Regions from separate parts of the Mesorhizobium sp. M0598 genome, predicted to be linked through region 1. Evidence: riboswitches for the same ligand, from Rfam matches in the RefSeq annotation. Region 1 holds a riboswitch; the other holds the start of a gene.
The links. A riboswitch is a leader RNA that binds a small molecule or an ion and turns the genes downstream of it on or off. The one in region 1 is predicted to bind thiamine pyrophosphate.
Positions count from the first base shown of each region.

Region 2: another riboswitch for thiamine pyrophosphate. It lies ahead of thiC (phosphomethylpyrimidine synthase ThiC); the one in region 1 lies ahead of thiB (thiamine ABC transporter substrate binding subunit).

Region 1 is NZ_JAMYQL010000005.1:236,592-251,373, forward strand. It holds gene NKI59_RS09875 (helicase-related protein) at 1-1,964, shown strand, start outside; gene NKI59_RS09880 (RNA-binding S4 domain-containing protein) at 1,977-2,363, shown strand; gene fdxA (ferredoxin FdxA) at 2,512-2,850, shown strand; gene NKI59_RS09890 (CarD family transcriptional regulator) at 3,219-3,800, shown strand; gene NKI59_RS09895 (amino acid ABC transporter ATP-binding protein) at 3,879-4,649, opposite strand; gene NKI59_RS09900 (ABC transporter permease subunit) at 4,646-5,326, opposite strand; gene NKI59_RS09905 (amino acid ABC transporter substrate-binding protein) at 5,449-6,222, opposite strand; gene NKI59_RS09910 (RNA polymerase factor sigma-32) at 6,548-7,405, shown strand; gene NKI59_RS09915 (M48 family metalloprotease) at 7,419-8,888, opposite strand; gene thiQ (thiamine ABC transporter ATP-binding protein) at 9,142-9,933, opposite strand; gene thiP (thiamine/thiamine pyrophosphate ABC transporter permease) at 9,930-11,549, opposite strand; gene thiB (thiamine ABC transporter substrate binding subunit) at 11,801-12,814, opposite strand; TPP riboswitch at 12,858-12,972, opposite strand; gene NKI59_RS09935 (thiamine diphosphokinase) at 13,100-13,744, shown strand; gene NKI59_RS09940 (ABC-F family ATP-binding cassette domain-containing protein) at 13,760-14,782, shown strand, end outside.
Region 2 is NZ_JAMYQL010000036.1:38,051-52,832, reverse strand. It holds gene NKI59_RS29470 (ADP-ribosylglycohydrolase family protein) at 1-265, opposite strand, end outside; gene NKI59_RS29465 (GntR family transcriptional regulator) at 293-1,018, opposite strand; gene NKI59_RS29460 (hydroxymethylpyrimidine/phosphomethylpyrimidine kinase) at 1,869-2,642, opposite strand; gene NKI59_RS29455 (thiamine phosphate synthase) at 2,633-3,238, opposite strand; gene NKI59_RS29450 (thiazole synthase) at 3,235-4,008, opposite strand; gene thiS (sulfur carrier protein ThiS) at 4,011-4,208, opposite strand; gene thiO (glycine oxidase ThiO) at 4,177-5,178, opposite strand; gene thiC (phosphomethylpyrimidine synthase ThiC) at 5,175-7,010, opposite strand; TPP riboswitch at 7,115-7,231, opposite strand; gene NKI59_RS29430 (Fic family protein) at 7,414-8,958, opposite strand; gene NKI59_RS29425 (YybH family protein) at 10,102-10,557, shown strand; gene NKI59_RS29420 (conjugal transfer protein TraG) at 11,076-13,073, shown strand; gene NKI59_RS29415 (CopG family transcriptional regulator) at 13,057-13,512, shown strand; gene NKI59_RS29410 (hypothetical protein) at 13,758-13,934, shown strand; gene NKI59_RS29405 (hypothetical protein) at 14,685-14,782, opposite strand, start outside.

The sequences.
Region 1 (14,782 bases):
CTTCCGTCCTCATGCGGCGCCTTAGAGAAAACACGATGCCTGAAGCCGAAATCAGCCCAACCGGAACCGTCCTCGTCGAAGGCCATCACGTCGGCGAGTTGCAAGGTTTCCGCTTCACCGCCGACCAGAGCGCCGGCGGCGAAGACGCCAAGGCGGTGCGGGCGGCGGCGCAGAAGGCGCTTGCCGCCGAGTTCGAGGCGCGGGCCGAGCGCTTCGGCGCCTCGGCCAATGGCGACATCGCGCTGGGTTCGGATGGCACGCTGCGCTGGATCGGCGCCCCGATCGGCACGCTGGTCGCCGGCGAAGACGCTTTGAAGCCGCGTCTGGTTCTGCTGGCCGACGAGCAACTCACCGGCCCGGCCCGCGACAAGGTTGCGGCGCGCGCCGAGCGCTTCGTCAATTTCCAGATCGAATCCCTGCTGAAGCCGCTGGTCGATCTCAAGAATGCCGAGCAGATCACCGGCATCGGCCGCGGCATCGCTTTCCAGCTTGTCGAGCATTTCGGCCTCATCAACCGTCGCGACATCGCCGACGAGATGAAGTCGCTCGACCAGGAAGGCCGCGCGGCGCTTCGCCGTCTCGGAGTGCGCTTCGGCGCCTACCATGTCTTCGTGCCGGCGCTGATCAAACCGGCGCCGGCCGGGCTGATAACGCTGCTGTGGGCGCTGAGAAACGACGGCAAGGACAAGCCCGGTTTCGGCGATGTCGTTCACGCACTGGCCTCCGGCCGCACCTCGGTGGTCATCGATCCGACCTTCGACAAGACCTTCTACAAGCTTGCCGGCTACCGCAATCTTGGCCGGCGTGCTGTACGCGTCGATATTCTCGAACGGCTGGCCGACCTGATCCGGCCGGCGACCAACTGGAAGCCGGGCCTCGGTCCTCGCCCCGACGGCGCCTATGACGGCCAGTCCTTCATGGTGACGCCGCCGATGATGTCGATTCTCGGCGCCACCGCCGACGACATGGAAGAAATCCTGAAGGGACTCGGCTATCGCGCCGATGCCAAACCGGCGGCCGAGGTCAAGGCGCGGCTCGAAGCACAGGATAATGCCGCGCGTGACGCGGCCGCTGCAAAGCAGGCGGCGGAAGAGGCTGCGCGAGTCGAGCAGGCGAGGATGGCGGAAGCATCTGCCGCGGCAGAGCCGCCGGCGGAGGCTTCGGAACCTGTGTCGGATGCGGCTCCTGTTGCGGAGGCGGCGGCCGAAGCTGTGACCGAAGCGACGGCAGAGCCTGTCGCGGAAGCTCCAGCCCCTGAAGCTGCGGCAGAAGTCACGCAAGAGACCCGGCCCGCCGCGGAGGCGACTGCTGAAGCGCCTGCGGAACCGGCGGCCGAGCCAACGGCGGAACCTGGGGCGGAAACTGAGGCTGCGGCACCGGCAGAACCGCCGGTTTCCGACACTACGGAAGCATCGCCGGCCGAACCTGCAGCGACGGCAGGAGCCGTCGCCGGCGAAGCTGCTCCAGAAGCCGAGGAGCCAAAACCCATCCTGTTATGGCGGCAGGGTCGTTTCGACCAGCGCCCGCGTCATCGCCAGCATGACAACCGCCCCCGGGACAATCATCGGGACAATCGCGCGCGCAATGGTCAAGCTGCGCCGGACAGCCGCAGCGATGCGCCGGTAGATGCCGGCGGGCAACCGACGCCGGGCGACCGGCCCGCCCGTCAGGGGCGCCACGACCAGCGCGACGGCGCCGGCAAGCCGCGCTTCGATCGCAGCAAGTTCAAGCCCAGGCCGCAAGGCGACGCGGCAGATCAGCGCGCCGGCAAGCCGCAAGGTGAACGCCCGGACCGGCGCGAAAACCGGCCCGACTGGAAGGCTGGCCGGCAGGACGGCAAAGGCGGCGCCCAAGGCGCAAAGCCGGCGTTCCAGCCAAAGCCGCGTGAGGAACGCCCGGTCCGCTTCGATCCGGACTCGCCCTTCGCCAAGCTCGCCGCGTTGCGCGACCAGCTGAAGAAGTAAGCTGCTCGTCCAATGGTCACTGATGCCCGCCAGCGCATCGACAAGTGGCTGTTCTTCTCGCGCGCGGTAAAATCGCGCACGCTGGCAGCCAAGCTGGTCGTCGCCGGACGCGTCCGCATCAATCGCGACAAAGCAGCGCAGGCCTCCGATACGGTCCGGCCGGGCGACGTTTTGACCATCACGCTGGAGCGGCGGATCTTCGTCTGGAAAGTCCTTGGCACCGGCGTACGGCGTGGCCCGGCCGAAGAGGCCCGCCTGCTCTACGAGGACATGTCGCCGCCCCCCGCGCCCAAGGGCGAGGCGCTTCCGGATGCGGTGCCGCCGTTGCGCGAGGCCGGCAGCGGTCGCCCGACGAAGAAGGAACGCCGCCAGACCGACCACCTGCTCGGCGACGATTGAGCAAGGTCGAACGCCCGCTTTGCCGGCCTTCCGGAATTCCATTCCGGAAACCGCGGCACCGCTGGCAGGGGCCGCCCTTGCCACCGGCGGACAAAGGCGTTACCTCACCAAAAAAGCCCAACAAAATGGGACGTCCCGGAGCCGACCAATGACCTACGTCGTGACCGACAATTGCATAAAATGCAAATACATGGACTGCATCGAGGTCTGTCCGGTCGACTGCTTCTACGAAGGTGAGAACATGCTCGTCATCCACCCGGACGAGTGCATCGATTGCGGTGTCTGCGAACCGGAATGCCCGGCCGACGCGATCAAGCCCGACACCGAGTCGGGCCTCGACAAATGGCTGCAGATCAACACCGAATATGCCGACAAATGGCCCAACATCACCGCCAAGAAGGAGCCGCCGGCCGACGCTAAGAATTTCGATGGCGAAACTGGCAAGTTCGAGAAATATTTCTCCCCCGAGCCCGGCGAAGGCGACTGACGAGCCTGCCGGCTGCGGCGGCCTGACGCCGCGTAACAGCCGTGATACATTAACCGCCTTGACAGGCGGCGACGGCGCGTGGCCTTCGCGCGTGCAGCAAAACCTTGATTCTTCCGACTTTTTGTGTTATATCAACCAAACATGCCGGTGACACAACGTCGATTTATGGCGCAAACGCCCCAAATCACTGAAAGGTGAATTTCTCAATCCGGACCAGAGCGATCTGGGGCAGGCGGTCGCAATGTTGCGATTTGCCGGTCCTGGCCTTTCCGGTGAGTTCATCGTTGTGTGGCTGAGGACCGGTCACCCCGGTCGCACGAGTTCGGGCCGGCACGATGCCGGTACCACAACAAGGAGTTCAGGGCGTAATGGCAACGATCACCCCGCAGAAGAAGTCCACCGCAGCGCGCCACGGTTTCAAGACCGGCGAGTACATCGTTTATCCGGCGCATGGTGTCGGCCAGATCGTCTCGATCGACGAGCAGGAAGTCGCGGGCCACAAGCTGGAGCTGTTCGTCATCGACTTCCAGAAGGACAAGATGCGCCTCAAGGTGCCGGTCGCCAAGGCGACCTCGATCGGCATGCGCAAGCTGTCGGAAGAGGATTATGTCGAGCGCGCGCTGAAGGTCGTGCAGGGCCGCGCCCGCGTCAAGCGCACCATGTGGTCACGCCGTGCCCAGGAATATGATGCCAAGATCAACTCCGGCGATCTGATCTCGATCTCGGAAGTGGTGCGCGACCTTTACCGCGCCGATAACCAGCCGGAGCAGTCCTATTCCGAGCGCCAACTCTACGAGGCGGCCCTCGACCGCATGGCCCGCGAGATCGCGGCCGTCAACCGCATGTCGGAGACCGAAGCGGTCCGCCTCATCGAGGTGAACCTCAACAAGGGCCCGAAGCGCGGCGCCAAGGCCGACAACGAGGAAGCCGAGCAGGAAGAAGCTGCCTGAGCCTTTTCGCCCAGGAAACATGGAAAACCCGGCCTCGCGCCGGGTTTTTTTGTCTTAGCTGACCGGCGACGGGCATATCTAACCTTCGCCGCCCTCCCTTTCCGCCTCGTGCTTCAGCGTGGCGATGAACCGCTTGGTCCGCTGGCGTTCCGGGTTGCTGAACAGCACCGCGGCCGGGCCTTGTTCGACGATGTTGCCGGCATCGAGGAACACCACTTCCCGCGCGATCTTGGAGGCGAGCCGCAGGTCATGCGTCGCCATCACCATGGTCGTGCCCTCGCTGGCGAGCTTGCCGAGCACGTCAACCACCTCCTGCGCCAGTTCCGGATCGAGTGCCGAGGTCGGCTCGTCGCAGAGCAGGACCTTCGGCGAAGGCGCCAGCGCCCGGGCAATCGCCACGCGCTGCTGCTGGCCGCCCGACAGGGTCGCCGGCCAGGCATCGGCCTTGTGCGCCATGCCGACTTTTTCGAGCAGGGCCAGCGCCCGTTCGCGCGCCCTCTCCTTGGGCCATTTCAGCACCGTCACCAGCCCCTCCATGATGTTCTCGATCGCAGTGCGATGCGGAAACAGCTGGAAATTCTGGAACACCATGCCGGTCTGCAGCCGCAGCCGCTGGATATCCCTGGTCGAGACCCTGCCGCCGGGATGGAATTCGAGTGCATCGTCGCCGATCCGTACCGTGCCTGAAGTCGGCAGCTCGAGCAGGTTGATGCAGCGCAAAAGCGTGCTCTTCCCTCCGCCCGACGGCCCGACAAGCGCCGTAACGCTGCCTTCCTCGATCGTGACGGTGACGCCCTTCAGCACCAAATTGTCGCCGAAACGCTTTTCGATGTTGGTGAGGCCGATCATGCGCGCGCCTCCAGGAAGCCGCCATAACGGTTGAGCCGCGTTTCCAGCCGCGCCTGCAAGGCCGACAGCACGGAGCTCATGACCAGATAGAGGGCCGCTGCCTCGACATAGAGGATCAGCGGCTCATAGGTGGTGGCGACGATGCGCTGCGCTGCCTGGAACATCTCCGGCACAGTGATGGCGGCGGCGAGCGAAGTGTCCTTGACCAGCGAGATGAAGGTGTTGGACAGCGGCGGCACGGCGACGCGGCCCGCCTGTGGAAGAATGGTGCGCCGCATTGCCTGGGCCCAGGTCATGCCGATCGAATAGGCCGCTTCCCACTGGCCCTTGGGCACCGAACCGATGACGGCGCGGATGATTTCCGACGAATAAGCACCGATGTTCAAGGTGAAGCCGATCAGTGCTGCTGGAAAGGCGTCGAGCAGGATGCCGACCGATGGCAGGCCGTAGAAGATAAGGAACAGTTGCACGAGAAGCGGCGTGCCGCGGAATATCCAGACGTAGAAGCGGACCACGGCGACCAGCGGTTTGGGACCGAACAGCCGGACAAGCGCTACAACCAGGCCTAGGACAAGACCGAATGCAAACGACAGCAGCGTCAACGGCACGGTGAAGATCAGTGCAGCCCACAGCAGCGTAGGCAGGGATTCCAGCATCAATTGCAGCCAGTGCGGCACGAAGGCTCCTCCTTGCCAGATTGCCGTCGCTCATATCACGCGAAAGCGGCGGGCCGTCGAAAGACAGCTCGCCGCGATACGAACGACGCGGGCCGGCATTCGGCCCACACGAGAAAGCCGTTTTACTTCGAAACGTCCTGGCCGAAATAGGTGTCGGCGATTTTCTTGTAGGTGCCGTCGGCCTTGATGTCGGCCAGCGCCTTATTGATGGCGGCCACCAGTTCCGGATCGCCCTTGCGCACGATGACGCCGGAATAGTCGGCGTTTTCTTCCTGGGCGGCAATCTTCACATTGGCGTCGGGCTTGTGCTTCTTGAAGTCGAGGAAGGACAGGCTGTCGTTGATGGTGGCGTCGGCGCGGCCGGTAAGAAGCAGCTGGATCGACTGGTCGAAGCCGTCGGTGCCGACGAGTTCGGCGCCGTTGGTTTCAGCCAGCTTGCCGAAGTTCGAAGTCAACGACTGCGCCGCCTTCTTGCCCTTGAGATCGGCGAAAGCCTTGATGTCGGTGTTGTCGCCGCGCACGATCAGCACTGCCTTGGAGGCGATGTAAGGATCGGAGAAATCATATTTAGCCTTGCGCGCCTCGGTGATGCCGACCTCGTTGATGACGGCATCGTAGCGGTTGGCGTCGAGACCGGCGATCAGCCCGTCCCATTTGCCTTCGAGGAACTGGGCCTTGACGCCGAGGCGCTCGGCGATGGCCCGCGCGATCTCGACGTCGAAGCCGACCAGCGCGCCGGAAGCATCATGATAGGTGAAGGGCGCATAGGTTCCTTCCGTGCCGACCTTGAAGACGCCGGCCTGCTTGATCTGGTCGAGATTGGCGCCGGCATGACTGGCGGCGACGGCCAGAACCTGCAGCGTTCCGGCGATAATGAGCGATTTGAGCCATTTCATTTTTCTGTGATCCCGTCCTTGGCCGATGTCCGGCGTCATTGCGAGTGCCGGAAAATGACAGATGCGCGATGCCAGAATAAGAAACTAAATTTCAAAAATCTCGCGCCCTTGAAATCCAATTCTCAACCAGCATCTCCCGGCGCCATCCGGCTGAGTCAAGGCCGGTGGCGAATCGCCTGGAACAGCACAATCGACATGACAGTCCGGGGGAACATTCCCCCGCATGGCACGTTCTTCGCTGTTGTAGGGCGCGGCGCCGCCATTTCAACCATCGGCGCCAACTCACGATTCGATTGCACCGCAACGCCTGGAGCAGGAGCGCGGCATGATGGAAGACAGTGCAGGACGGACCATGGTTCGCGCGGCGATGAAAGCCCCTTATCTGGAACGTGACGAAGAGCATCTCCTGGCGCTGCGCTGGAAGGAAAACAATGACCAGCACGCGCTGCACCGCATCACCGTCGCGCATATGCGGTTGGTCATTTCCATGGCGTCGCGGTTTCGCCACTACGGCCTTCCGCTGGGCGACCTGATCCAGGAAGGCCATGTCGGGCTGCTGGAGGCAGCGGCCCGTTTCGAGCCCGAGCGCGAGGTGCGGTTCTCGACCTACGCGACTTGGTGGATTCGCGCCTCGATGCAGGACTATATCCTGCGCAACTGGTCGATCGTGCGCGGCGGCACTAGCTCGGCGCAAAAGGCGCTGTTCTTCAACCTGCGGCGTCTGCGCGCCCGCCTGGCAAACGGCGCCGAGCAGATGTCGAATGCCACGCTCTACCGCGAAGTGTCGGCGGCTCTCGGGGTATCGGAGGCCGATGTGGCGATGATGGATTCCCGCCTTTCGGCGCCGGACAGCTCGCTCAACACGCCGCTAGCCGACGATGCGGGCGCAACCGAGCGGATGGAGTTCCTGGTTTCGGATGACCCGCTGCCCGATGAGGTCGTCGGCGATACGATCGACGTCGAACGCCGTTCGGTCTGGCTGAAGACGGCGCTCGGCGCGCTCAATGCGCGAGAACTCAGGATTATCGAGGAGCGCCGGCTGAGCGACGAGGGCGCGACGCTCGAAGCGCTCGGCGAGACGCTCGGCATCTCCAAGGAACGTGTCCGCCAGATCGAGGCGCGCGCCATGGAAAAGCTCAAGGCGGCGCTGGTGAAGCAGAACCCGGAATTTCTCGCAGCCTGAATCGCGTCGGCTGCTATTTGTCGGTGACGATCTTGACCTTGTCGCCGGCCGAAACCGCGGCACCCGGCGACAGCGCGTTGAGCACCCTGAACAAATCCAGCTTGCGGTCGACGCCGACCATCTGTGCGGCCAGGGAGCCCATTGTCTGGCCGGGCTGCACCGTGACGATGCGGATACGCAGCGGCTTCAACGCCGCCTTCTCGGCAGCACTCAGGATGCGGAACGAGCCGCTGACCGAGCGCGCCACCGTGCTCAGCGAGGTGCTGGCCGAAGGTGCCGCGGTCAGCAAGCGGTAGACCTGGCCGCCGGCGCGGATCACCGCAATATCGAATTGCCAGCCATCGGCGCCGGCATGCGCGGTTGCCGCTTCGTTGCCGTTGATCGTCTCCTGGCGCACGCTGCTGTCGTCGAGGCCGGCAACCCAACCGCTGCGGATGTAGTCGGTCAGCGAGCGGTTCTTGTCGATCGAAACGCCGTCGAAGCGGATCGCCATGTCGCCCGGGCCGGTCGCCGTCACCGCCGCCGCCGAATTGTCGATGATGAAGCCGTTGGGCACCGAGAACGACACGCCGAGGCCAGGATGCAGGAAGGTTTCGCCGCGCACATAGCCTTCCTCCGGCGTGTCGCCGTAAAGCAGCCCGTCTACGCCGGCAAGAAATGAATCGCGGTCGCGCGACCCGACACCGGGCGCGCCGAACTGGCGGGCGTGGCGCTGCGCGAGATCGATACGCTGCGGCGTGTTGGGGTGCGTCGCCAGGAAGTCGAGGCTGGCGTCGGTAGCGCCGCTGATCGAGCGGAAATCGGTATAGGCCGACATCGACTGCAGGAAGCGGCCGGCGGCGTAGGGATCGAAACCGGCTTCGCCGATCGACTTGATGCCGATTGCGTCGGCCTCCAGCTCCTGATTGCGCGAGAACTGGGCCAGCCTCAGCTTGCCGCGGATCAGTGCCGCCTTGGCCGTCGGGTTGTCGCCGAGCACATCCGAAACGACCTTGGTCGCCAACCCCTCCTCGGCTTCCAGTTGCTGGCGCTGCAGGCCGTGGTTGGCCGTAACGTGGCCCATCTCATGCGCAATGACGGCGGCAAGCTCGGCCGAATCGTTGGCCAGCGCAAGCAGGCCGCGGGTGATGTAGAGATAACCGCCCGGCAGCGCGAAGGCATTGACGTTGGGCGAGTTGAGGATGGTGATGCGGTAGGTCTGGGTTGGGTTGGCCGACACCACGGTCAGTCTGCCGACGATCTTGGCCACCATGCGCTCGAGCTTGGGGTCGGAATATTCGCCGCCATAGGTGGCGAGGATGCGCGGGTGCTGCGCCTTCGCCAGTTGAGCGAGCTTGCCGTTGGCGGCGACATTGTCGACCGTGATCGGCTTGTCTGAGGGCTGAAAGCCTGATTCCTGCACGTCGGGAGGCGTGAACATCTGGCAGCTTGCCAGCGCCACGGCGAGACCGGCCAGCGCCAGAAAGCGCGCCAGCGGTTTCACCCTCCGATTGTCGATGCCGGTCGGCAGATCGGCTTCCTTTCAAGTCCTGGCACGTGACCGCGAAAATCGGGCGCGATTTCCGGAAAGCATCACGCGCAAATCAAGTGCTACGGCGTCCTTCGTGCGTCCGACAGATGCGAGGCAGCAAGGGCAAATCACGGTCTAGGCCGGACCAGCTCCTGGCGGACCTAGCCACACTACCTCGACCATGGCAAGCAAGCGCCGCTTCGCCTTCCGCCGGTTTGACCATAAATTATGTCCGCTTCCGGGCAACATCTCGTGATCCAACCGCAAACGGACCCGAGCCGATATAGCGTCGGAATGCCTCCGGTCCAGCCCCGACGAAAAAATCGGCCGCGGTGCCCGTCGCGGCAACCGTGCCACCATCCAGGAAAACCATGTTTTGGCCGATACGGCGCGCATCGTCCGGCTGGTGCGTGACGAATAGCACCGTCATGCACTGCTCCGAATGGACGTCGGCCACCAGGTCGAGCATGTCGTCGCGCAGTGCCGGTCCGAGCGAAGCGAACGGCTCGTCGAGCAACAACACCGGCCGGTCGCGCACCAGGACACGGGCGAGCGCGACGCGCTGCCGCTCGCCGCCGGAGAGTTCGCGCGGCAGCCGGCTTTCCTTGCCGGCAAGGCCGACGCGCTTCAGCGCTGCGGCGATTGCGGCGCGGTCAGCCTCGCTCAGCCTGAGCGAAGGCGAGCGGCCGAGCCCGACATTCTGCTCGAGGGAAAGATGGGCAAACAGGTTGTTTTCCTGGAACACCATCGATACCGGCCGCGCTGATGGCGGCGCAGTGCTGAGGTCGGCGCCGCCGATCAGCACGCGGCCCGACCGCGGCGTCTCGAAGCCGGCCACCAGATTGAGCAGCGTCGACTTTCCCGAACCGCTCGGCCCCATGATCGCGGTGATTTCCGACGCCGGGAAATCGACATCGAATATAAGCGGCGTTTCACCATAGCTGAACGAGACATTATCGAGCCGCACGGCCGCGCCTTTTTCCACCGAAATGGACCGTTCCGGGCTGGTCGGCATCATGATTTCTCCCTCCTTCCCAGCCAGTCCGCGGCCAGCACCAGCGCCAGGCAGACAAGGCCGAGCAGCAGCGCCAGCCCGGCCGCATCCTCGGTGCGGTAACTGCCCATGCGCGCCAGCAGCAGATAGGGCAAGGTCTGCACGGAATCGCTGCCGAATAGCGCAATGACGCCGAGATCGCCGAGCGACAGCGCCATGGCGAAAGCGAAGCCGGTGGCGAGCGGCCGCCGCAGCGACAGCCAGTCGACCAGCCGCAACCGGTTCCAGCCCGAGATGCCAAGCTGTGCACAGAGCCGTTCGTGGCGTTCGCTCGCCGCGTCATAGGCAGGGCGGATGGCGCGGATGGCGAACGGCATCGCCATCACCGCATTGACCGCAACGACCATGACAGGGGCGATCGCAAAGACATCGCTGACGGTGCGCAAGAGCAGGAACCAGCCGGCGCCGATGACGATGGGCGGCACCACCAGGACGAACCCCGCACCGGTGTCGGCCAGATGTTCGAGCAGTGTCCGCCGGCCCTGCCGCCGGGTGAGCGCCAGCGCCCGGCGCGCCATGACCAGCGACAGCGACAACGCCACAGAGAGCAGCGCCGATAGGAGAGAGAGCACGGCACTGGTCGCCGTCGCTTGCCGCACCGCGCCCTCGCCGGCCAGGCGGCCGAGATCGGCGCCAAGCCCGGCTGCCAACGTGGCCGCCATCGGCCCGGCGACAAACAGGAGTGCGAGCCCGATCGCCAATGCGTTCAGCACGGTCTCGGCCGCACCGGCTGAAAAATACCGGCGCGGCGCCACCGGCAGATTGGCATCCCCGACCATATTGGCGCCGAGCCGCGTCAAGGCCAGCACGACGACGAAGGTCAGGGCAATCTGCAGCAGGGTCAGCGTCACAGCCCGCGCCGGGTCGAAGTCGAAACGCAGCGCCTGGTAGATGGCAACCTCGAGCGTCGTCGCGCTGGGTCCGCCGCCGAGCGTAAGCACGATGGTGAAGGAGGTGATGCACAGCATGAAAACGAGCCCGGCAACGCCCGGCAAGGCCGCACGCAGCGGCGGCCATTCGATCAGCCGGAAGGCCGGCGCAGCACCCATGCCAAGCTGGCTCGCCAGCCGCCATTGGTCGGCCGGCACGGTCTGCAACGCCTCCAGGAACAGCCGCGTCGCCAGCGGCAGGTTGAAGAAGACATGGGCGACGAGAATGCCCGACAGGCCATAGATGCCGGGCCAGCTCTGCCCGCCAATCGCGCCGAGCGTGCCGGCGAAATAGCCGGCGCGGCCATAGAGTGCCAAGACGCCGAGTGCGGCAACAATGGCCGGCAGCGCCAGCGGCACGGCGAAAAGCTGCAGGATAAAGCCTCGCCCGAAAAAACGTGGATGCCGCGACAGGGCGCGCGCGACGAACAGCGCCGGTGCAACGGAGAGCAGGGTCGACAACAGAGCCTGCCAGAGCGTGAAGCGGGCGACACGCAGGAGATAGGAATCGAAAGCGGCGGCGGCGCCGGACAGGTCGCGTGTGGCTTCGACGACGAGCCCGGCGAATGCACCGCCGATCAGCAGCGCGATGGCGGCGAGCGCGACGATGCCGGCAGTGACGCGGGGATCGGCCGGATGACGCGTACGCATGTTGCGCTACCCGACACTACGACAGGTGTTGATCGAAGGAAATACCTGACAATGGCCGAGCCCACCCCTCTCTGGCCTGCCGGCCATCTCCCCCTCAAGGGGGGAGATTGCGCACTCAGCCGCCTTCGCCAATGTCACAAGTGGCAGGACGAGGAGAGGCGACAAAGCTGCCGATCTCCCCCCTTGAGGGGGAGATGGCCGGCAGGCCAGAGGGGGGTGGCTTGGCGCAAACATCCGACGAGGCTTGAGCCCTACTTGCTCATCACCGCCAGCCACTCGTCGACCCAGGCCTTGCGGTTGGCGGCGACGTCTTCCGGGCTGAACAGCAAGGTCTTGGTCGGCTTGACCAGCTTATCGAACGCCGGGTTGAGCGGCTTGTCGGTTTTGCCGGCCGGGAACATCCAGTTGGTTTCGGGAATGACATCCTGGAATTTCGGTCCGGTCATGAAGGCAATGAACTTTTCTGCCAGCGGGTTCTTCGCACCCTTGGTGGTGATCCCCGCAACCTCGATCTGCAGATATTCGCCCTCCTCGAAGGACGCCGCCTGGTAGCGCTCGGTGTTTTCGGCGACCATGTGGTAGGCCGGCGAGGTGGTGTAGGACAGCACCATCGGCGCCTCGCCCTTGGTGAACAGGCCGTAGGCCTCGCTCCAGCCCGGCGTTACCGTCAGCACCTTCGCCTTGAGTTTGGCCCAGGCTTCCGGCGCCTTGTCGCCATAGACCGACTTGACCCACAGCAGCAGGCCAAGGCCCGGCGTCGAGGTGCGCGGATCCTGGATGACGATCTTCTCTCCGGCATCGCCCTCGACCAATTCCCTGAGGCTCTTCGGCGGGCTCTTCAGTTTTTCGGTATCGTAGACGACGGCGAAATAGCCATAGTCGAACGGCACGAAAATATCGTCGCTCCAGCCGCCCGGCACATTGACGCCCGAGACGGCGCCGTGCGGCGAAAACAGGCCGGTTGCCTTGGCGTCGGCGGTTAAGTTGGTATCGAGGCCAAGTACGATATCGGCCTTGGTCGCGGCGCCTTCCAGCTTCACACGGTTGAGCAGCGCCACGCCGTCGGCGACCGAGACGAATTCGACGACGCAACTGCATTCGGCCTCGAAGGCCTTCTTCACCGCCGGTCCCGGACCCCAATCGGCGGTGAAGCTTTCATAGGTATAGACCGTCAGTCTATCCTGTGCCGATGCCTGCCCTGGCAGGGCGAGCGCGGATGCCGCAAGCAGGACAATTGAGACAAGAGAGTGGAAAAAACTGCGCATCGGCGCCTCCTTCGTTCGCGTTGAAAGGAATTGAGGCGTCGGGCTGTCCGAAACGTCTAATCCCTCCGCCGGTACAAACCGGATCAGGTTCAGCGGGTTGGCAGTCTTGCCTCTCAGCCGGTCCGCGAAGATCGCGTCCGGCACCCCGTTAGAGCGTTGCGACACATAGGCCCGGCCGAAGTGCTGCGCAAGCGGAAGTTTGCCGGGCATCCAAAGCCCAGCCTTCCGTTTCGTCTGCCGTTTCATCTTCCGTTTCCGGGGCAGGGCTGGTAAGGGCCACGAGATATGAGCACATTCACCATCCTGCTTGGCGGCGATCTCATCCGCACGCCGCTGCTCGACCGCCAAGTCGAAGGCTCGCGCGTCATCGCCGCCGACGCCGGCATCGGACATGCCCGTATGCTGGGCCTGAGGCCGGAACTCTGGGTCGGCGATTTCGATTCGGTGCCTGCCGAGTTGCCGGAGGATCTGGCCGCCGTGCCACGGCAGGTGTTTCCCGCCGAAAAGGACAAGACCGACGGTGAACTCGCTATCGCCGCCGCGCTCGAACGCGGTGCGACCAGCCTTGTGCTCGCAGGCGCCTTCGGCGGCAAACGTACCGACCACATCTTCCTGCATCTGGCGCTGAGCGTCCGGCTGGCGGAAGGCGGGACGGAAGTGCTTTTGACCAGCGGCGCACAGGAAGGCATTCCCTTGCTGCCGGGAAAGACTGACTTCGACTATGCCGACGGCACGCTGTTTTCGGTGCTCGGCTTTTCGGATCTCGCCGGCCTGACAGTCACCGGCGCCAAATGGCCGCTCGACCATGTCGAGGTTGCGTTCGGCTCGTCGCTGACCATTTCCAACGAGGTCAGGGGCCGGCTGGAAATCGCGCTGGCCAGCGGCCGCGCGCTGCTGCTCGCGCATCCCTACCCTCTTCCGGAAAGCTGAGCCCAGAAAGCTGATATGGCGCCGCCACTTCTCAATCTCGACGGGATAAAGCTGACCTTTGGCGGCACGCCGCTGCTCGACGGTGCCGCCCTGACGGCCTCGGCTGGCGACAAGATCGCCCTGGTCGGCCGCAACGGCTCTGGCAAGTCGACGCTCCTCAAGATCGCCGCCGGGCTGATCGAACCGCAGGATGGCGAAGTCTTCCGCCAGCCCTCGGCAACCGTGCGCTACTTGCCGCAAATGCCCGACATGGACGGTTTTGCGACCGTCCGCGCCTATGTCGAGGCGGGGCTCGGGCCCGCCGACGATCCCTACCGCGCCACCTATCTGATGGAGCATCTCGGCCTGACCGGCGAGGAACGGCCGAACGACCTCTCCGGCGGCGAGGCGCGGCGCGCCGCCCTCGCCCGCGTCATGGCGCCGGAGCCCGACATTCTCCTCCTCGATGAGCCGACCAATCACCTTGACCTTTCGGTTATCGAATGGCTGGAGGAGGAGCTTGCCCGCACCTCCTCGGCACTGGTCGTCATCTCGCATGACCGCCGTTTTCTCGAGCGCGTGTCACGCGCCACAATCTGGCTCGACCGCGGCCAGACCCGCCGTCTCGACAAGGGCTTTGGCTATTTCGAGGAATGGCGCGACACGGTGCTGGAGGAGGAAGAGCGCGAGCAGCACAAGCTCGGTCGCCAGATCGTCCGCGAGGAGCACTGGCTGCGCTATGGCGTGACAGCGCGGCGCAAGCGCAACATGCGCCGGCTCGGTGAGTTGCAGACCATGCGCCAGCGCTTTCGTGGTCATCGCGGCGCCGAGGGTGCGGCGACGATGACAGCCAGCGACGCCGCCGAATCCGGCAAGCTGGTGATCGAAGCCAGGAACATCGAGAAGAGCTTTGGCGATCTGACCGTGGTCAAGGGATTCTCGACCCGCATCCAGCGCGGCGATCGCGTCGGTCTGGTCGGGCCGAACGGCGCCGGCAAGACGACGCTGTTGAAGATGCTGACCGGCGAATTGAAGCCGGACGCAGGCACGGTGCGGCTC
Region 2 (14,782 bases), on a different contig from region 1:
GCAGCGCGTTGACCCACCGCGCATGATCGAAGCGGTTACCGGATTCGACCAGGATACGGCCAAGCAGAAGCGCCTGTTCGGTGTCGTCGGTGATCGTTCCAGCGGGAAGCCCCTTCGACACCGGATGGTCGGCGAAAGGAGCAATGAAGCCCTCTACATGGGCGTAGAGTTCGGCAATCCGGGCCGGCGACAAAAGCTGCGTCGGCATGCCCAGCGCATCCCCCAGTGCCCCGCCGACAAGCGCCCCCATGGCCCGATCAGTCATATTCCCGGTGTTGTCGTCCGGCATCACTCAGAACCTCATATGCAGCGCAAAATGCGCCGGGTTGAGCAGGCTGGTCACATATTCGATCGGCCGGTCATCGGCGGCGCGGGTCAACCGGCGACCGCGAAGGAACGGCGTGCCTTGCGGGCAACCGAGGATTGCAGAGTCCTCGGCGTTGAGCATTTCGATGCCGACCCATTCCTCGCCATGGTCGGGAATGAGGCCGGCGCCGCGCAGCGTCTGGTGCAGCGAGCCTTCGCGCAGCCCGCGTAACGGCACGTCCTCCAGTTCCGGCGACAATGGCAGGCGGCTGCGCTCGATGGAGATGGCGTGGCCGTCGCTGGCATTGGTGCGCACCCGGTCGACAGCGATGAAAAACGGGTTTTCTATACCAAGCAGTGCGGCAAGATCGGGATCCTCGATCACCTCGAGCCGCAGCGTCCGCGTCTCTGCATTGGCGCCGGCATTGGCGAGCGCCCGCGACCAACCGATGGAGTCATCAACGGGCTTGCCATCGAAGGTGACGAAAGAGCCGATGCCGACTTTGGTGGTGATCAGCCCGCGGCTGGACAGTTCCTCGAGGCCTTTGCGGACGGTGTTGCGGCTGACGGAGAAACGATGGACGAGCTCGTTCTCGCTTTGCAGCCGGTCGCCGAAGCCGAGAACACCGGAGCGGATTTCATGTTCGAGAACGGTGGCGATCTGTTCGGGCTTGCCCGTGCCGGGAGACAGTTGAACCGAGCGTCGCTTCATATGGGTACCTGTTCAGTGAGCCTGTATAATCCTGTTCATATCACGGCAGGCTTGTCAACGAGTGCCGCATGGAGCTGCTATCGGGCTTGATTAGGCGTCGCGACGAGCAGTCGCCGGTTCCGTCGTCGTGGGACCTGGCGTCCAGCGCCAGCTCCGCATCATCGGCAACATAGCGGGCGTTGCGGTAGTCGCGAATGAAGCTGATCCGACCTTCACACCACTCGAGCCACATAAAGTGGTTGGGTTCGCGTCGGCTCGGTCTCGAACACCGCGATCACCTCCCGGCCCTCGTGCCAAGCCGGCTTGAGCCACACGCCCTCGCTCTTAACGTGGTGAAGAACCTGCTGACGTCTGCTGAGCCTGAGCGAAGCGGATGCAAGGACGGATGAAGCTTCACTGTTTTTCGAAGCCGATAATCCCTTGAATGACAGGGATGGCCTGCATCGCTTGAGCACACCGGCGGTGACGATGAAATGGCCGTAAGACGGACAATGTTCATTCATTGTCGGAGGCAGTTCGTGATCCCGAGTCCGGTTCAACAGGACGGCCTAAGGAGCGTCAGCCTAGCGCCGCCGCAGCCGAGACGCGGGATCGACCGCTCCCGTCGAGGGGCGTCGTTTAGCAGGAGCTCGCGACCAAGGTGAATTCCAGGATCACAGTCGGATGTGGGGAAAGGATGCCACACAACGCACTAGATACGGCGCACGACGGCCGCCTCGCCATCGTTGATCTCGCGGTCGCCGCCTGGCGAGGGCGTCAAACTACTCCTGTCGAGTGAGGTGAATTAGGAGGGGAAATTACCAGCCCGGACCCGCGAGAGGCAGGCGTGTCTTTCGAGAGTTGGAAAATCTTACAAGTTTCGTCGGTCTGCTGCATTCTTCTTAAACATGGCCAAGACAAGCCGCTTGCCTTCGCGCACACTGTCTTCGAGCGGCTTCGCCTTCGCCAGATGCGCCGCAATCGCGCTAGCCAGCATGCAACCCGTCCCGCGCATTGATGCGACAAGACGAGGTGCGTCGAAGCGGATTGGTTCTTGATCGGAACGCAACAGAATATCGGTTGATCGAGGTCCTGATGCATGGCCCCCTTTGATCAGCAGGCCCGGCACGCCGGCTGCCAGCAATTTCCGTCCCAGTCTCACCGCGTCGCTCTCGTCGGCTGGCGGTTCCGCACCAACAAGGACCGCCAGCTCGAGGAGATTGGGGGTCACAAGGCAGCAAAGCGGCATCAGATCGCGCCTCATGGCAGCGATGGCACCTGCTTCCAGAAGCCCCCGGCCGGAGCTCGAGGCCAGCACCGGATCGAGCACTGCCGGCACCTGCGGATTTTCGCGTAGCACAGCCGCGACGGCAACGACGATCTCGGCCGTTGCGAGCATGCCGATCTTAATTACCGCCACCTTGTTGGCCTGCAGCGCGGCGCGCATCTGATCGGCCACAAGATCGGGCTGCGAAGGATGGATTTCCATCACGGCTTCGTGCGTCTGCACCGTCAGCGCTGTGACAGCCAGGCAGGTGCGCACGCCAATGGAAGCGATCGTCTCGATATCGCGTGCAATTCCAGCCCCACCGCTGGAGTCTGATCCGCCGACCACGAGCACATGCGGTTCTCGACTCAGCGCCATGGCTTTGTCTTTTCGATCCATTCTCGCGTGCGCGCTTCGGGATCGGCATTCAACGTGATGTCGGTGACCACCGCCGCGCTGTCCGCACCAGCCTCGAAGACACCGTCGAGCCGGTCGGGGTTGAGGCCGCCTATTGCGACCAATGGGATCGGTGCGACCCGGCGCTTCCACTCGCTGATCCGTTCGAGCCCTTGCGGCGCCCATTTCATCTGCTTCAGGATGGTGGGATAGATGGGGCCGAGCGCGATATAGTCGGGCTCGGCAGCGATAGCCGTTTCCAGTTCGAGATGATCGTGCGTGCTGAGCCCGAGCTTCAATCCGGCGTACTTAATCGCCAGCAGGTCGGCCGCAGCCAAATCCTCTTGGCCGAGATGGACGAAGTCGCAGCCTTCCTCGATTGCCGTGCGCCAATGGTCGTTGACGATCAGTTGGCAACCATGGACCGCGCAGACGCCGTTCGCGCGGCGGATTTCCGTCCGCAACGTGGCCTCGTCCCTATCCTTGATGCGCAACTGAACCAGCTTGACGCCAAGCGGCACCAGCCGTTCGATCCAGGCGGCGCTGTCGACGATCAGGTAGAAGGGGTCGAGCTTCATGAAAAAACTGCCCTGCCAATTGTCGGCGTCGACGGCACGGCGACGTCGCGCGGTTCGAGCATTCCCGAGTTGAAAGCTTCACGACCGGCCTCGACCGCCTTGCCGAACGCACGCGCCATGCCGACCGGATCGGCCGCCTTGGCGACCGCGGTGTTCAGGAGTACGGCGTCAAAGCCGAGCTCCATGACGGTTGCCGCGTGCGACGGCCGTCCGAGCCCCGCATCCACGATCAGCGGAACGCCTGGGAAATGTCCGCGCATCGAGCGCAGCGCCGTGATGTTGATCGGTCCGAGAGCGGAACCGATCGGCGCGCACCACGGCATCAAGACCTTGCAGCCCGCCGCAAGCAGCCGCTCGGCAACGACAAGGTCGTCGGTAGTATAGGGGAATACAGCAAAACCGTCCTCGCACAGGATGCGGGCGGCTTCGACCAGACCGAACACATCCGGCTGCAGGGTGTCGTGGTTGCCGATCACTTCGAGCTTGACCCAGCTCGTACCGAAGACTTCGCGCGCCATTTTCGCAGTCGTGACCGCTTCCTTGACGGAGTGGCAGCCAGCAGTGTTGGGCAGGATTCTGACGCCGAGCGAGCGGATCAACGACGAGAATTTTTCGCCGGCCCTGCCGCCTGCCATTTCACGGCGCAAGGAGACGGTCAGCACCGACGTGCCCGACGCCTTGACCGCATCGGAAAGGATAGCCGGCGAAGGATATTGAGCCGTGCCGAGAAGCAGGCGGGAGGGAAGCGTCGTCCCGAGAAGATCGAACATGGCTAGCCTCCCTGCATGGGCGAGAGGATTTCGATCCGGTCGCCGTCGTTCAATTGGAATTCCGCCCGGCTGGCTTTGTGCACGAGGTCGTTGTTGACGGCGGTCGCGAGCCAATCGCCCTCATAGTCAAGCGCGGCAAGCAGCTCGGCCAGCGTGGTGGCGGCAACCTCATGCACTTTGCCGTTGACCATCAGTTTCATGAGCAAGCTCCTTGGTTCCGTCTTGATTGAAAACCAGGTCGGCAGCCTGGCGCGCCATGGCGGGAGCCAGGAGAAAACCGTGACGATAGAGCCCGTTGATCGCGATGATCTCACCGTTCGTTTCGGCGCGCGGCAAATTGTCGGGAAAGGCTGGACGGACGCCAACACCGGTTTCAACGATCTCGGCCTCGCCAAAGGCCGGATGGAGGGCATAGGCGGTACCCAGCAGCTCCAACATGGAGCGCGCCGTAACCGGTCCGGCGGACTGGCTTTCAATCATCGTCGCACCAACCATGAAACGGTGGTCGGTGCGCGGCACTGCATAGAGTGGAAAGCGCGGATGCAGCAGCCTGACCGGGCGCGACAGCGAGGTATCAGGGGTGCGCAGGATGAGCATTTCGCCGCGAACGCCGCGCAACCTGTCATCGGCGGCTGCCATTCCCGTGCAATCGATCTGACGATCGAAACCAAAAACATGCTGGGCGTCGGCGCCGAAGTGGAATTCGACACCCATGGCCGCGAGCTTGTCATGAAGCGCTGCCATCGCCTGGCGCGGATCGAGATGGCCCTCATCGGGAAAGAGCAATCCGCGGCGGAAGCGGCCGGCTAAGTCGGGCTCCAGCAAGGCAATTTCATCTTCCTCGACGCGCCGATAGCCCGTCGTGCGGCTGGCGAACCGGTCGAGCTCGCCCGCATCGCGCGGCGCGGCCACGACCAGCGTTCCGGCCCGCGTCACCTGGCCGGGCGTTGCGGCATCCCACCAGTCGGCGGCACCGCGCCCGAGATCCAGCACCGGCTGCTCGGCGCTTTCGCGCTCGCACCATGGCGCCAACATGCCGCCGGCGAACCACGACGCATTGCCCCCAAGGCCAGGCCTTGTCTCGGCAACGGAAACCGCCGCGCCGCGTGCGGCGAGCTCGAAGGCGGCGGTGAGGCCGGCAACGCCGGCCCCTTTGACCAGCACCTTCATGATGGCTCATGCGCCTGTGGCGAAAGCGGTGCGCCGGTCTCGTCCGCCGGCACGTAGAGATCGCCGCCCTCGCGGTATTTCGCCGCCATCGCCGCCATGCCCTCCTTCTGCGCTTCGGCGCGGATGTCGTGGGAAATTCGCATCGAGCAGAATTTCGGTCCGCACATCGAGCAGAAATGCGCCAGCTTGTGCGCCTCCTTGGGCAAGGTTTGATCGTGGAAGGACCGCGCTGTTTCGGGATCGAGCGACAGGTTGAACTGGTCCTCCCAGCGGAACTCGAATCTGGCCCGCGACAGCGCGTCGTCGCGGATCTTCGCCGCCGGGTGACCCTTCGCCAGGTCGGCGGCATGCGCCGCGATCTTGTAGGTGATCACGCCGGTCTTGACGTCGTTGCGATCGGGAAGGCCGAGATGTTCCTTGGGCGTGACGTAGCAGAGCATGGCGGTGCCGAACCAACCGATCATCGCCGCGCCGATGCCGGAGGTGATGTGGTCGTAGCCCGGCGCGATGTCGGTCGTCAGCGGGCCAAGCGTATAGAACGGCGCCTCGCCGCAAACGGCGAGTTGCTTGTCCATGTTCTGCTTGATCTTGTGCATCGGCACGTGGCCAGGCCCCTCGATCATCACCTGGCAATCCTTCGCCCAGGCGATCTTCGTCAGCTCGCCAAGCGTTTCCAGCTCGGCGAACTGCGCCGCATCGTTGGCATCGGCGATCGAGCCGGGACGAAGGCCGTCGCCGAGCGAGAAGGAGACGTCATAGGCGCGGCAGATGTCGCAGATCTCCGCGAAGTGCTCGTAGAGGAAGCTTTCCCGGTGATGGTGCAGGCACCATTTTGCCATGATCGAGCCGCCGCGCGAGACGATACCCGTGACCCGGTCAACGGTCAGTGGGATGTAATGCAGCCGCACGCCGGCATGGATGGTGAAATAGTCAACGCCCTGTTCGGCCTGTTCGATCAGCGTGTCGCGGTACACCTCCCAGGTCAGATCCTCGGCAATGCCGCCAACCTTCTCGAGCGCCTGGTAGAGCGGCACCGTGCCGATCGGCACCGGCGAGTTGCGGACGATCCAGTCGCGGATGTTGTGGATGTTGCGGCCGGTCGACAGGTCCATCACCGTATCGGCGCCCCAGCGGATCGCCCAGACCATCTTTTCGACCTCTTCGGCCATCGAGGAGGTGACAGCGGAGTTGCCGATATTGGCATTGATCTTGACCAGGAAATTGCGGCCGATGATCATCGGCTCGCTCTCTGGGTGGTTAATGTTGGCGGGAATGATTGCGCGTCCGCGCGCCACCTCATCACGCACGAAATCCGGCGTGACGAAATCGGGCAGTGTCGCGCCGAAAGCCTCGCCGTCGCGCTCAAGCTTGCCGTGCAGGATCTCGCGACCAAGGTTCTCGCGGATGGCGGCGAACTCCATTTCGGGTGTGATGATGCCGGCGCGCGCATAGGTAAGCTGAGTCACCGCCTTGCCTGACTTGGCCCTCAGCGGCCGGTTACGGACTGGAAACTCCGGCGTCAGGCGCTCGCCTGCGGCGAATCCGTTGTCTTCCGGCCGCACGTGGCGGCCGTCATAGGCTTCGACATCGCCCCGCGCCGTAATCCATTCGTGGCGAAGCCGGGCAAGGCCGTTTTCGATGCTGGTTTCGACAGTCGGGTCTGTATAGGGGCCGGACGGATCGTAGACGGTGACGGGCGGTTCGCCGGCCGTCGGATGGACGGAGATTTCGCGCATCGGTACCCTGATCTGCGGGTGGATGGCACCGGGCTTGTGGATTTTTCGTGAGGCGGGCAGCGGTCCCGTCGAGACGGCGGGGGTGAGGGCATTCATCTTGAGGCTCCTTTGCTCGTTGCATTGGAGACCCAGTTCTGTGCCGGGAGGATGAAAAGACGCTTCTAGCGACCTGCCGAAACAGGATCTCGGGCGTAAACTCCCGCAAAGCGCTTGCACCGTCCCTACGCCAGTATGAACTGGATCAGGTTCAACGGGTCACTGCGCCGCGAATGCCAGCAGTATCTCAGCCCCTTGCCGGGACTCCCCTGGTGAATGCGTGAGGTTGGACGGGACGGCTCCGGTTTGTCAAGCGCGTTCTGGCCGCGGCTGATCGGCCGCCGGTCAGACCGTGCGGAAAAAATCGTGCATGTCTCGGCGACAAGTCAAGCGTCGGAGATGAAGGCAGGGACAAGGGAATCGCAAACCGTCGGACTAAAAATCGATCCTGATGATCACACCTTCAATGGGGACCAAAGGTTTGCGCGTAGATCGCCTCGATTCTTCCTGCCTCGTCATTGGTCAGCGCGGCGAATTCCTTTTCGCGCGCGCGGTTCGATAGATGTCCATCATTCTGGTGAAGAAAACGGAAGAGCAGATCGATCAACCGCTCGGGCATGTCGATAAAGGCGTCCACCTGCTGCCGGAACTGATCGTAGCGCTGCAGAAATGCGGTTTCCTCGGGAAGGTCCCGTTCGATCGTCCGCTGAACGCAGGCATAGAGGAATTCGGCGTGCGGGGTTGCATCGAAGAACCGGTAGAAATCACCGGTGTCATTCAGCACCCGGACGTTGAATTGCGGCGTCGGTTCCCATTCCACCAACGGCAGAAGGCGCTGCGAATAGCTCTCGAGCACGCCCCTGTACTCGTTGATCTGGTCCAGGATCGCGGCCGAGACGGGAAAGACAACTCCCGGCGGATTGAAGCCGCGCATGGCAAGGACGTGGTGGATTAGGTAGCGGTGAATGCGGCCGTTTCCGTCCTCGAACGGGTGAATGTAGACAAAGCCGAAGGCGAGGATTGCGGCGGCTACGACTGCGTCAAGGTTTTGCGCGGGGCCCTGATCGAACGCCGCCATTCCATCAATTAGCCGCGGCAGGTCCTCGGGCCGAGCGCTGATGTGATCGGGCAAGGGCGTGCCGTTGTCTCGGTCATGCTCACCGACGAAACCTCCTTCTTTTCGGAAGCCAAGTCTTACGAAACGGGCGTCGCCAAGTACAATTCTTTGCAGACGCAGCAGCTCATCGCGATTGATCGGCCAGCGGCCGGATTCGCCGATGGCGCGGCCCCAGCGCTGGATGCGATCTTGCGGCGGGTGCTCGCCCTCGATCGCATAGCTTGATCGCGAGTCTTTGAGCAAAAGAAAGGCGGCGGTCCGAGCAAGAAGGTCGCGCGGCACGTCCGCTACGATTGCCTCCGCGCGCCGCGGTAGTTCAAGGCCGATGAATTTTTCGAGAATCTTGGTGCGGAACACCAGAGGGCAGAACTCACGCGTGCCGGGGAGATTGTCCCTTACGCGGTAGCGCGAAGCGGTCTTGTCGGGTCCCGGCCACTGCAGCTCGGGATCGACAACCGGAATGTATCGTCCGGCCTTCGCGTCCGGCAGATCGATACGCGCGCCCCTCAGCCATTCATATAAAAACCAGATGCGTCGGGCATAACTGCCGGTCGGGCTTTCACGGACCAGCGCCTCGATCGGCGCGGGACCGGTCACTTGGAACAGCCGCTTGAGGACGGCAAGGTTCAGTCCCTCGTACTTGAGCGCAAAGGTCAGGTGGCCTTCGAGGGTAGGATTTGGGGCATGGCGGGGGGTCATGATCCGCCAGCCATCCCGTTCGGTAATGCGATGATGCTCGCCCGTGGCGAACAACCTACGGGGCAAGGGCACGGCGAGCCTGTAGGCTCCGATCAGGGCGCTGTACCCGGCCGGGGTCGCCGTTTCAGGAGGGCGGATTTCCTGAAAAACGGTAACAGGACCTGAAAATTGGTGCTGTTGCACCGCAGGCATGAAAAGCGAATCCTTCCATCGAATTTTGGTTAGTTCGGGCCAAAACCTATGAAAAATGATCCTATCCCATGAAAATTGATGCCACAAGACAAATTTTCCGAAAACCGATTCTAAGACGGTGCTGAAGTCGATCAAGCAAGAACTCCGCCACCGGCTCAAGGAAGCGACTTCAGACAAAAAGGTGAGTCCAGGAACCGCCATTCGCCCGTCTGTTAGTCACGAGGCCGGCACGGATGGCCCGCCTTACGTCGAGCCGGACTTGCTCGAGGAGCAGCGCGCCGTTCGGGGCTCACTCATAGAGCGCTCCGGCGCGCGATCCCGATTTGATAGCCGCGATCACGCTCGCGACTGATCTTGGTGACGTGGCGGCGTCGGAGTAGAAAAGTGATGCAGGATCTCGGTGGCGTCGTGTGTGTGTGACCTGAAATGAGTTCTCTACGGTATGGGGGGCGGCACGCAGCGCGCGCGTCTTCTCGGCAAACAGATCGACGAAGCGGCACCGAAGGGAAGTTCCCGGCATTCATTCTCGCCATCGCTGCCCCAATTTGCCGACCGGACTGCCGATCGATCTCGGCCAATACCTTGCGCGCGCAAGGGCCGAAGCTGAACTGGGCGGCACCTGCTCATTCGGGAGCTAACTCATGCTTGGCGCGCTAGCCCGAGAGAGCTGTGCCTGATCGAATGCGTGAATCGTAGCTCGGGGTGGAGAGGCTGACGCGGTCATCTGTCACCCGCCTTCGGGCTGTAACGGAAAGCGCGACATCGTCTCCAATGCTCGTTCCCCACGTCGAGGGCCCAGCGGCTTGGCTGCGGGGGGACTGTCAGCTAGTGGCCGCTGGGCCTTGACGACCAGCGAGCGTAAGAGGAGGCCCTGTGCTGGCTGACGAAAACTTGCGAGCAAAGCCGCGGAAAAGCATCATTCGAACGAATTCTTTCGTCGAGACGAGGAGGCAGTGAGCGGTAGCCGCCGCTTTGAAGCTCTCCGGCAGCTGCTACGCTGGTCGTTCAGAGGGTCGCAGCTGCGCTTGCGCCGTCATATCAGATAAGTCTAATATAATCCGCGCCTGGCCATCGAACGCCGCGGCGCCCTCGGGTCGGCGCTATTCATCGGGTGGGCATGTCGGGCACGCAAGGGAGGACGAAATGAGACTGGTTCAGTCATTTGCATTTGCTGCTGTGCTGCTTCTTTCGTCTGCATTGTCTGCGGCCCCCCACTCGGCTCGTGAGGACATCGAAGCGGCGTTGGTAAAATTCATGGACGCCTTCAACAGCGGAAACGCAGCAGCGGTAGGTCAAATGTATACCGACGATGCCGCCCTGCTGCCACCCGACGGCAAACGCATCGATGACCGCAAGGGCGTGGAAGAATTCTGGCAGGGCGCAATCAAGGCCGGGATGAAGAATCTCACCCTGAAGGCGCTGGAAGTGGAAGGGAGCGGGAATCTCGCCTACGAAGTTGGCGCATTTACGCTCAGTGTGCCGAGCAAAGGCGGTGCCCCTTCCACCGTTGCGGGCAAGTACATTGTCGTTTGGAAAAAAGGGGACGACGGGACATGGCGCCTGCATCGGGACATCTGGAACTTAGGTGCGGCCGAATAGATTCCGCGACCCGTGAGGCCGGCGCGGCTTGCAACAGTTCCAACGAAAGTCCATGGCAATAGTTGATGTGACTGAATCGATTAACAAAATTGAACAGACTTGATGGGTCTGCTCATCGAGTCGGCTCTGGATCTATCGCGCTACCGATCAGGGAGGCGGTAAGATTCGAGCTCAGCAGAACGGCTGACCACCACTTGCCGGGACTAGAGTGTTCTCCGGCTCGGCGCGCCGCTGAGGACTCTTGTTCATTTGGTCATGCGCAATCCGTGGTTTTCCAAGAACCCGTCCATCTCGTCGAATGCCATCTGAGCCGAGACAACTAACTATCATTGGGCAAGTAGCGGCTCAACGGCTCCAGAAGAAAGCAGCCCCCCTATGCTCGTTCAACATTCGAGATCGCATCGGGCAAGTCTTTCCACGTCCGGGTACGCCATGCTGCTTCGACCGCCCCTTTTTTCTTGCGAATTTAGGAATTCGAGCTTTTCGGTTGTTCCGATCATCCATTTGGGAAACGACCGATGCCGGCAAGCAAGGTTTTATGGGGCCAGATCCTCACCGCCTTTCTGATCGTCGTCGCGACAACATGGGGAGCAACACAGTGGACGGCAGGGCGGCTCGGCTTTCAAAGCCAACTCGGTCCGCCGTGGTTCGAATTGGCTGGACAGCCCGTTTACCCGCCGCCAGCCTTTTTCTGGTGGTGGTTTTTCTACGACGCCTACGCGCCGAAGGTCTTCCTGGAGGGCGCGGCGATTGCGGCGAGCGGAAGCCTCATGGCTATCGTCGCAGCGATCGGGATGTCGCTGTGGCGGGCGCGCGAGGCAAAGGATACCACGACTTACGGCTCGGCGCGCTGGGCGACGCGAGACGAAATCAAGGCCGCTGGGATGATCGGTCAGGATGGGGTGATCCTGGGTATGTTGGGCCGACACTATCTGCGCCACGACGGTCCGGAACACGTGCTATGTTTCGCACCGACCCGAAGCGGCAAAGGCGTCGGCCTGGTCGTACCGTCACTACTGACCTGGCCGGGTTCGGCAATCGTCCACGACATCAAAGGCGAAAACTGGGAACTGACGGCCGGATGGCGGGCTCGTTTCGGCCAGGTGCTTCTGTTCGACCCGACCAATGCTGGATCCGCAGCCTACAATCCTCTGCTGGAGGTGCGACGGGGCGAGTGGGAAGTTCGAGATGTGCAGAACGTGGCGGATGTCCTGGTCGACCCAGAAGGCACATTGGAACGCCGCAACCACTGGGAGAAGACCAGCCATGCGTTGCCGGTCGGCGCAATACTGCACGTGCTCTATGCGGAGAAAGACAAGACCCTCGCAGGCGTGGCGAACTTCCTTTCCGATCCAGAGCGGCCAATCGAGGCAACGCTGCGCGCCATGATGCTGACGCGGCATTTGGGTGATGCAGGCCCGCATCCCGTCGTGGCGTCGGCTGCTCGGGAACTGCTTAACAAGTCCGAGAACGAGCGTTCCGGCGTGCTCTCGACGGCCATGAGTTTTCTGGGCCTCTACCGCGATCCAGTTGTGGCCAAGGTGACGTCATGCTGTGACTGGCGGATCGCAGACCTTGTCGAGGAGGCACGGCCGACGACGCTCTATCTGGTCGTGCCGCCATCGGACATCAGTCGCACAAAGCCGCTGATGCGACTCGTGCTTAACCAGATCGGCCGCAGGCTCGCCGAAGATCTTCACGCGAAGGATCACCGGCAGCGTCTTTTGATGCTGCTGGACGAGTTTCCCGCGCTCGGCAGGCTCGATTTCTTCGAAAGCGCGCTGGCCTTCATGGCCGGGTATGGCATCAAGTCGTTCCTGATTGCACAATCGCTCAATCAGATCGAGAAGGCCTACGGACCGAACAATTCCATCCTCGACAATTGTCATGTGCGGGTGAGCTTCGCCACGAATGACGAGAGGACGGCCAAGCGCGTCTCAGACTCTCTGGGGACCGCGACCGAGTTGCGCGCCATGAAAAACTATGCGGGGCACAGATTGTCGCCCTGGCTCGGGCATCTGATGGTGTCGCGGCAGGAAACGGCGCGTGCACTGATGACGCCGGGCGAGATCATGCAGCTGCCGCCTACCGAGGCGATCATTATGATCTCGGGCCAGTTCCCAATCCGTGCGAAGAAGGCACGCTACTTTGCCGACCCGCGTCTTGCCGAGCGTGTCTTGCCGCCACCAAGGACCGGAGGGACAACGCAGAACGCTCGCTCTGACGACTGGACCAACACGACACTTCTTGCTGAGCCGGAAGGCAAATCTCGCAAGCTGAGGCTTGCCAGGGATCAGCAGGACGAGGATCCGGCCAATGGCGGCATTCGCCGCCAGCCCGAGCTTCCCGAACACGAAGACATCGCGCCGGAACGAACGCCACGCTGCGACGATGAGTTCGACCTCGACAGGGACGAGCCCGACGATGACGCCGTTCGTCGCCGCAGTGTCGATCAAGCCATGAGACGCGCAGCTCGTCAGGCCGCCCTTGACCCCAATGATGGCATTGAGCTTTGAGCGCATGAAGAACGCCAAGAAAAAACGTCTCTCTGCCTATCTTGATCCTGACGTGATGAACGCGCTGGCAGACTACGCGGAGCGGCGCGAGGCCTCGCTGTCACTGGTTGCCGAGGCTGCGCTCGCGTCGTTCCTGTCGCCGGATGCCGAAGAGCGAAAGCAAGCCGCGATCACTCGACGCCTCGACCAGATCGATCGACGTGTGCAGCGTGTCGAACGCGACGTCGGAATTGCTATTGAGACGCTCGCATTGTTCGTCCGGTTTTGGCTCAATTCGACCCCAGCCTTGCCGGAATCCGCTCAGGCCGAAGCCCGCGCGAAGGGTTTGCAGCGCTACGACAATTTCGTCAATGCGCTCGGTCGCCGGCTCAGCAAAGGACCAAGGCTCAGGCAAGAAATAGCCGACGATGTCCCGCCAGCGCCGCCAGCGACTGGATGACCTGCCGGCAAGACAGTGCGCTTCAACAGCCCAACCCCAGTGCCCGATTTCCGAGCTATTTTGCGCAGCTGATGCCCATCAGATCACCTTTCATCGGAGCGGCGGGCCTCGGCAAGGTTATTGCCAGCGAAACCGGACATCGGGCCACGATCGATGCCCAGGGCTTCTTCTTAGGCGCAGTAACTTTGAAATAAATCCTGCCGGCAGGCGTTCCAGCATGGCGGGCGGCGTTGCCGGAGGACCCAATGCCCGACGAATACAATGACATCGTCATCCCCCAAGACCACGATGCATCGCCACTTCGGGAGGAGGAGTATTTCGTCCTCTGCCCGGCGTGCGGCCAGGCGTTCGACATCAGGTGTATGGCAGAGGCGCTTCATCACAACGACCTGGGCCACGAGCCCTACGACCTTGACTCGTAGGCAGTTACCGACGAACGTCGAGCCTGGTCGAGACCCACACCGAGGGTAAGTTCTCGCTCATCTGGCCGGCGTTGCCGTCTGATCGGCTTACAACGAATCCCCGTCGCAAGGGCGGAGCTTCGCCGGCGCGCTATGTCGTGACAGATACCTTGCGGCCTTTCAGCGACGACTTGATTGCCGATGCGGTCGCGGCCGTCACCGACGGGGTTGTTGACCCAGGGGAGGGCGCTTACTCCACCGCAACCATGTCGCCCAGTTCCGTCGCGACGCTCCGAAGCAGACCTGTTGCCGGCATCGGGGTCCGGGACGAACATGTGATCTCCATAATGGGTACGAGCCGGAGCCCATCGCGATTGAAACTGCTGACCGGCGATCAGGCGCTCGTTGCAGAGAAAGATTACGATCGATCGCGATGCCCGCGCTGCCTTCACCCGAAATGTGCTGGGCGTCTCCTTCCACAGCGCACACGTGCGACACGTCCTGGACGGGCGCGCCGCCTGTTGCCGAGAGCGACGATCGCGAATCCGAACGCTGGACGGCAGGTGAGGCGCGGTTGCGATAGGCCAGGTCTGACTTGCTTCACCAGTAATCCGAAGACGCCAGGGACGCACTACGCTGGACGCGTGCCCTAGCCGTCGAGCTCCCATTTATCCGTTCGTCCGCTCCATATCCGGCTGGACCGCGCCGCACCCTTGGGCTGTTCAAAGGCGCTGGCATCTTCCCTACGCCGGCCGTTGTATCGCCGGAGCGTCAACCCGCTGAAATCCGGCGGTGCTTTCTCAGCCGGGTGATCGCCGACTTGTCGACCGTGATCACCCCGCCGCAGTCAATCCGCACAGAGAGCTTGT